DNA from 2 places in the Paenibacillus sp. OAS669 genome. Region 1 is predicted to be linked to the other one. Evidence: predicted binding sites of a transcription regulator. Region 1 holds the regulator's gene; the other holds the start of a gene.
The links. The regulator LexA, encoded in region 1, represses DNA repair genes until DNA is damaged. The targets are predictions, from matches to a motif close to CGAACATATGTTCG.
Positions count from the first base shown of each region.

Region 2: a site for LexA is predicted at 1,122-1,135, ahead of recA (recombinase RecA). Genes of this name have one in related genera too.

Region 1 covers NZ_JADBDR010000002.1:115,718-119,211, reverse strand. The annotation lists gene GGC63_RS05965 (HAD family hydrolase) at 1-37, opposite strand, end outside; gene GGC63_RS05960 (hypothetical protein) at 96-605, opposite strand; gene GGC63_RS05955 (DUF896 domain-containing protein) at 857-1,042, opposite strand; gene GGC63_RS05950 (LysM peptidoglycan-binding domain-containing protein) at 1,196-1,558, opposite strand; gene lexA (transcriptional repressor LexA) at 1,706-2,329, shown strand; gene GGC63_RS05940 (alpha/beta hydrolase) at 2,404-3,315, opposite strand; gene GGC63_RS05935 (TetR/AcrR family transcriptional regulator) at 3,371-3,494, opposite strand, start outside.
Region 2 covers NZ_JADBDR010000017.1:170,071-173,564, forward strand. The annotation lists gene GGC63_RS28965 (competence/damage-inducible protein A) at 1-998, shown strand, start outside; gene recA (recombinase RecA) at 1,211-2,263, shown strand; gene GGC63_RS28975 (RecX family transcriptional regulator) at 2,476-3,189, shown strand; gene rny (ribonuclease Y) at 3,472-3,494, shown strand, end outside.

The DNA.
Region 1 (3,494 bases):
TATCGTCCAAATCAAATAAAACCGCTTGAATGCTCATCCTAGTCTTCCATCCTTTTCCCCATAAAATCTGTAGTGGTTCCCTTCGGAGCCATTGATTATTCGTTCTTCAGCTCTACATGATTCCGAGCCGCAAATTGCTTAAGCTGCTCCGACAACTCTTCCATATTAAATTGGTGGAACAATTTCGTAAATACCCATTTGTTTTTGCCCGTAGTCAAAGCTATCGCTACAGCGTCTTTTTGAATAACGATTTCCTGGATCTGCGCAGGCTCTACCCGCCGATCGCCTCCAAAACGCCGCGAAACGAGGTAGTCCTTACCGATCTTGAGGAAGGGCCGGCGTACCAGGAAAATAAATAAACCTAAGACCATATAGCTCCCGCCGGTCACCCAATACAAACTATCGTTCTGGTAGTTATTGCGAAAAGCGATAAAGCAGAAAATGCCGACGCAAACCAGCAGTAAAGGCATGAACCAGCTTCTCCCGCGTAACGTAACCGCTCCGTCCGAGGAGGATTCGCTCAATAATGGCTTGCCCTGCTTGGCCCGGGCCTTATTGACCTTCTTAGAGTTCTTAAGAACCATCCGTTCCCATTTACGAGACATATCTCAATCTCCTTATAAAAGTACTGTATGAATACGCCAAAAAGTTGGAGTACCCGGAGCATCTAGAAGGCAGATACTACCAAATCATCCAACATAGGAATCATCTATTCAGTTAGCGAAACATGAGCAAGTGCGATATATCCCGGTGTATAAACCGGATCTTGTATTATCGTCATACCCAAGACTTGCTTGGAAAATGCCATATTGCTCTGCTCCACTGCCCCAAACTGCATGAAATGAAGTCCCCCTAATTATTGCTTGTTGTCATCATCAACGAATTTGATGTTCTCCAGCTGGTTGCGCAAATTGCTCTTAAATGCGTTAATATAACGCTTTCTAAGTTCGTTGCGTTCTTCGAGCTCTTCGTCTGTCAGCCCCACTGATTTCGCTTTGCGTGCCAACTCATTAATCCGTTTAATGTACTGATCGTGTTCCATTTCGTTCATTGTAATCCTCCTGGTCATGTCAGGCTTGATTCAGGCGCATTCCGGCTCTTTCTCAAGCACAGCTAAAAATGCATCAAATTATACTTTGACATTACAGGATTCGATTGTCAAGTGCAGTCGAAACAGAAGTGAGAACAACAAGGCTTAAGGCAGAACCAGGACTTGACCTACTTGAAGTACATTAGACTTCAAATCATTCACTTTCTTCACTTCGTACATATAGTCACGGACATTGCGTCCCTTTCCTGCGTACTTGCTCGCAATTCCCCATAGCGTATCTCCTTTGACGACTTCGACGGTTTGCTCCAGATGGCTTCCGGTGTCAGCCGCAAATGCGTCCGAATTCCCGCCAATAAAGGAAAGGCAAATGCTGGCTATCAGGATCACTATCGCAACGACAAACAGCCCTCTCATTCTCCTCTTGGTACCGTTGGGATTTTCCCCTCTCCGTCTGTTTCCTTGCACCGAGACTACCGAGTTTGTAAGTAATTGTTCATTCATATACATGATCACGACCCCCAAACATTTGTTCTGTTTTTCATAATAACGCGAACATTTGTTTGTGTCAATGCTTTTTTTCGAACTTATGTTTGTACGAACTCCGGTTCTGTGATATAATTTGGTTAATTATTACCAATACTGGAGTGATACTTGATGAGCAAACTATCCAATCGGCAGCTGGCGATATTGGAATTTATTAAGAACGAAGTGAAAGATAAAGGCTATCCTCCATCCGTACGTGAAATTGGAGAAGCCGTTGGACTAGCCTCCAGTTCGACTGTTCACGGACATTTGGAGCGTTTGGAGAAGAAGGGTCTGATCCGCAGAGACCCTACCAAGCCTCGTGCTATTGAAATTACGGACGGCTCATCGACGGAAGGAAGCCAATTCGCTCTTTCCGTTTCCAGGGTACCTTTGATCGGACGCGTAACAGCTGGTGTACCTATTACGGCTACGGAGAACATTGAAGACTACTTCCCTCTGCCTTCGCATTATGTCGGAGATCATAACGTGTTTATGCTCAGTGTAATTGGCGACAGTATGATCGAGGCAGGGATTCATAACGGGGACTACGTCATTGTTCGCCAGCAGCAATCGGCTAATAATGGAGATATCGTCGTTGCCATGACGGAGGATGACGAAGCCACGGTCAAGCGCTTCTTCAAGGAGAAGGATCATATCCGCCTTCAGCCGGAGAATTCCACCATGGAGCCCCTTCGACTCAAGCATGTGACCATTCTTGGCCGTGTTGTAGGCGTATTTCGCGACATTCACTAAGACGATTCCCAAGTATAACGGAAGGAAGCCAAGATGCAGGCGGCACCTGTACCTTGGCTTCTTTTATATTCCTTCTATTTATGCAAACGGCCTGTAACGAACCCGCCGATATGCCGTATAGCCTCCTCTCCTTCCGGCAAGATGCCTGCCAATTGCTGAAAAACGCACCACATCTGATCCCAAACCTCCAACGTGACATCAACCCCGGAAGCCCTTGCTTTGTCTGCCAATCGGGTACATTCGTCGAGCAGCACCTCTTGATCCCCTACTTGAATAAGTAAGGGAGGCAGCCCTTGAAGATTCTGGTTTAGTGGCGACATTAACAGTGGCTTTGGCGATAAGGAGCCCAAGTAATATTCCGCACATAACCTGGAGCTTTCCAGGCTACCTAGCGGGTCCGAGCTCGCATGGCTGATATAGGATTCACTATCAAAGTATAAGAAGTCCGTATGGGGCGATAGCAGGAAAGCTCCAGCCGGCAGCGGGTCCCCTGCATCACGTAAAGTCAATAATGTCATCAATGCCAGGCAGCCGCCGACAGAGTCTCCCCCAAGCATGATTTGCTCGCTGGGTATTCCCTGCTGCATCAGCCAACGGTAGGCTGCTAAACAATCTTCATTAGCCGCAGGATAACGATGCTCAGGAGCAAGACGGTACTCAATGACAAGCACTCGGGTACGGCTCTGTTCGGAAATTCGGGCCGCCAGATCCCTATGGGTATCGCATGAGCCCGAGATAAACGCGCCTCCATGAAAGTACAAAATGGCGTCATTACCATCTTCGGCCGCCTCTCCGGCCAAAACCCATTCCCCTTGGATATGGCCGACCATAACTCGTTCCGTCTTCACACCAGATAGCTTGGGCAGCGCTTGAACTGCCTCCCTTTCCTCCGAGCGAATTTGTTCTACGGTTTTTCGGGTAAAGGTAAACGATTGCCTGAGATGCTGCTTAATGGCCGCCAGAGTTTCCTTGCTGGATGATTTCATGTCATTTCCTCCCACATTTTAGTACTGAATATTCAGTATTAATAAATTAAAAAAATTACTGATGATCCTTATGGTAAGCTCCATGTGAAGACATGAAAATGGAAAGGAATAATTCATCAAACCGCTTCTTCTCAATATCAAAATAACGAATCCACGATTCCGAATAGCATAAATACGCG
Region 2 (3,494 bases), on a different contig from region 1:
CGGCCTATGCAGGACAGAAATTACATATCCACCAACCGTCGATGGATAAGATCGAGGCATTCTTCCGAAATCGCGGCGCCCATATGGTAGAGAGCAACAAGCGCCAGGCCTTGATGCTTGAAGGCAGTGATCCGCTTCCTAACGATACTGGTATGGCGGTCGGTGTGGCTCTGACTCACGAACAGACGCATTTTATTCTTTTACCCGGTCCGCCCAAAGAAATGAAACCCATGTTTGAACGCTACGCCTCTGTTTGGATTTCCGCCAAGATGGGGGAGGTTCGGCCGTTATATTCGCGAATGCTTAAGTTTGCGGGCATTGGCGAATCGCTGCTGGAGCACGAACTGATCGACTTGATTCAGGGCCAAACGGATCCGACCATCGCCACCTATGCCAAGGAAGGTGAAGTGGCGGTTCGCTTGACGACAAGAGCCTCATCCGAGGCGGAGGCGGAGAACGCATTGGCACCCGTTGAATCAGAAATTCGAAGCAGATTAGGTCAGCATATTTATGCGAATGAGGATATCCCCCTCGAAGAAGAGATCATTCGCCTTATGCAAAATAAACAGCTGAAATTGGCCGTTGCGGAAAGCTGCACTGGCGGACTCGTCAGCGATCTTCTAACGGCTGTTTCGGGCAGTTCTGCGGTGTTTCAAGGCGGCATAGTCGTTTACACCAACGAGTGGAAGAACAGGCTCCTGAGCGTCCCTCTGGACGTTCTGGAAGGCACAGGCGCCCCCGGGGCGATCAGCGACGTTACGGCCCGGCTATTGGCCGAAAACCTGCTTAAGCAGTCGGATACGGATTATGCCATTGCCATTACGGGAGTAGCGGGTCCGGGAGAGTCCGAAGGCAAGCCGGTTGGCCTCGTTTATATTGGCGTTGCGCAAAAGCGGGGAGAGACCATCGTCAAGCAGCTCCAGCTTGCTGGAAACCGAGAATTGATTAAGCTTCGCGCGGCCAAAAGCGCGCTGTATCAGCTGTGGAAGCTTCTATAAAAGCTTCGGGATGGTTATAAAAATAGTGCTTGTAATTTATTCGTAAGTTGTAATATAATAGGTTTAACGGAAGAACCGTAACAATGCATATATCTTGTTGCGGTTTTTATTTTGACTATCAATCGAATGTATGTTCGCAAAAAATGCTTGGCAATAGAGTGAAAACAAGTTATCATGGAAGTAATTATAAGAGAGAAAAGGAAGTGACCGTTGTGTCAGATCGTCGCGCAGCATTGGAGAATGCACTCCGTCAAATCGAAAAGCAGTTTGGTAAAGGCTCTATCATGAAACTGGGTGAATCCACCCATATGCAAGTTGAAACTATCCCAAGCGGTTCGTTGGCTCTCGATATCGCCCTTGGTATCGGCGGCTTTCCGCGCGGTAGAATTATAGAAGTATACGGACCGGAATCCTCCGGTAAAACGACAGTAGCCCTTCATGCGATTGCTGAAGTGCAAAAGGCCGGCGGACAAGCTGCCTTCATCGATGCGGAGCACGCGTTGGATCCACTGTATGCAAGCAAGCTGGGAATCAATATCGATGATTTACTCCTGTCACAGCCGGATACGGGAGAGCAAGCGTTGGAAATCGCCGAAGCTCTCGTTCGAAGCGGCGCTGTCGATATTATCGTCATCGACTCCGTTGCAGCACTGGTGCCGAAGGCAGAGATCGAAGGCGAGATGGGAGATTCCCATGTCGGTTTGCAGGCAAGACTTATGTCTCAGGCATTGCGTAAGCTGTCGGGTGCTATTAACAAATCCAAGGTTATTGCCATCTTCATTAACCAGCTTCGTGAAAAGGTAGGGGTAATGTTCGGAAATCCGGAAACAACGCCGGGCGGACGCGCATTGAAGTTCTATTCCACAATTCGGCTGGATGTTCGCCGCGTAGAGACAATCAAGCAAGGCAATGACATGGTGGGTAACCGTACCCGGATTAAAGTCGTTAAGAATAAAGTGGCACCTCCATTCAAGCAAGCGGATATTGATATTATGTACGGAGAGGGCATTTCCAAAGAAGGCAGCATTATTGATATCGGAAGCGAAATGGACATTATCCAGAAGAGCGGCGCATGGTATTCTTTCAACAACGATCGACTCGGTCAGGGCCGTGAGAATGCTAAGCAATTCCTGAAAGAAAATCCGCAAATTGCTGATACCATCGAGAAGAAGATTCGCGAGAACAGCAATCTGATCATTGCCAACGGTTCTGATCTTCATGACCAAGACGAGGAAGAGGACGATCTGCTGGCATTTGAAGAATAAATCGGAGTGACTATAGTGCAAGGCACCTTTACTTCAAGTATAAGGTGCCTTTTCTACCATATAGGAACAGCTACGAAAGGTCCAGAATAGAGGCTACTATTTCTTAACATGTTAGCACTTATCGATTGTATGCTTCCCCATAAAGTACCTGAATCAGCTTCGGTTCGAGGTCCCCGCTTTATGAGGTTATTTTATGTTTGAGGTGTTTAGGATTGGATAAAGAAACCGAAGAAGGGATGCACAGCGGGACGATTACCAAGGTAGAGCGGCAAAAACGGGTCAAGGACAGATATAACCTGTATATCGATGAACAGTATACGTTCTCGGTTCACGAGGATATATTGATTAAGTATAGGCTTGTCAAGGGCTCGGTTATCAGTGTCGAGGAGTTCAAGGCGATACTGTATGCCCAAGAGAAGCAGCAAGCCTATCTTTACGCCATTCGGCTCTTATCGTCCCGTCTTCGTTCCGAGCATGAGCTTGCAGCACGTCTTAAGCAAAAAGGATATGAACCTGCGATTAGAACGATCACCATTGAAAGGCTCAGGCAGGAACGGTATGTTGACGACGGATTGTTCGCCGAGCAGCTCACGATGCAGCGGATTCGTTCCCAGAAGAAGGGGCGCAATTGGGTCAAGCAAGAGCTGCAGCATAAGGGTCTCCAGCCGGAGCATATTGTGCATGCGCTCGGCCAGGTTGATGAAGAGACAGAGTATCGCCACGCTTTTGATCTCGCCTATAAAAAATATCGCATGGAATTTGCGAAGGATTCCTTGAAAGCCAGGCGCAAGGCTATGGGGTTTTTGGCGAGAAGAGGCTATTCATCAAGTCTGGTATCGAGAGTGATGCGAGACCTGGTCAAAGCATTTGGAGCTGCGAATGCTGATGAATTGGAATTTGGTGTTGAAGAATTTGAAGACTATTAATGGCATTATCAGGACTCAGACGGCTTGATATACCTGTATTGGATGAATGTACTTCAGGGTTCAATGAATCATTTCTGCCCTGGACACCTTGACAAGCTTCTTCGACAAAAGATAAAATAATCATGTATAATTTTATACACAGAATCTTCCTGCTGTACTTCGCCCGGGAAGAGTCTCAAAGTAAAATCGCCAATTTTTACTTTATCTTACGTTTGTGAAACGGATTAAAAACCATACTGTCCCAAGCTTACCCCTTGGAGAAACAACGAGGAGGTGAACTGGATGCTGAATCCGGCCATCTGGAT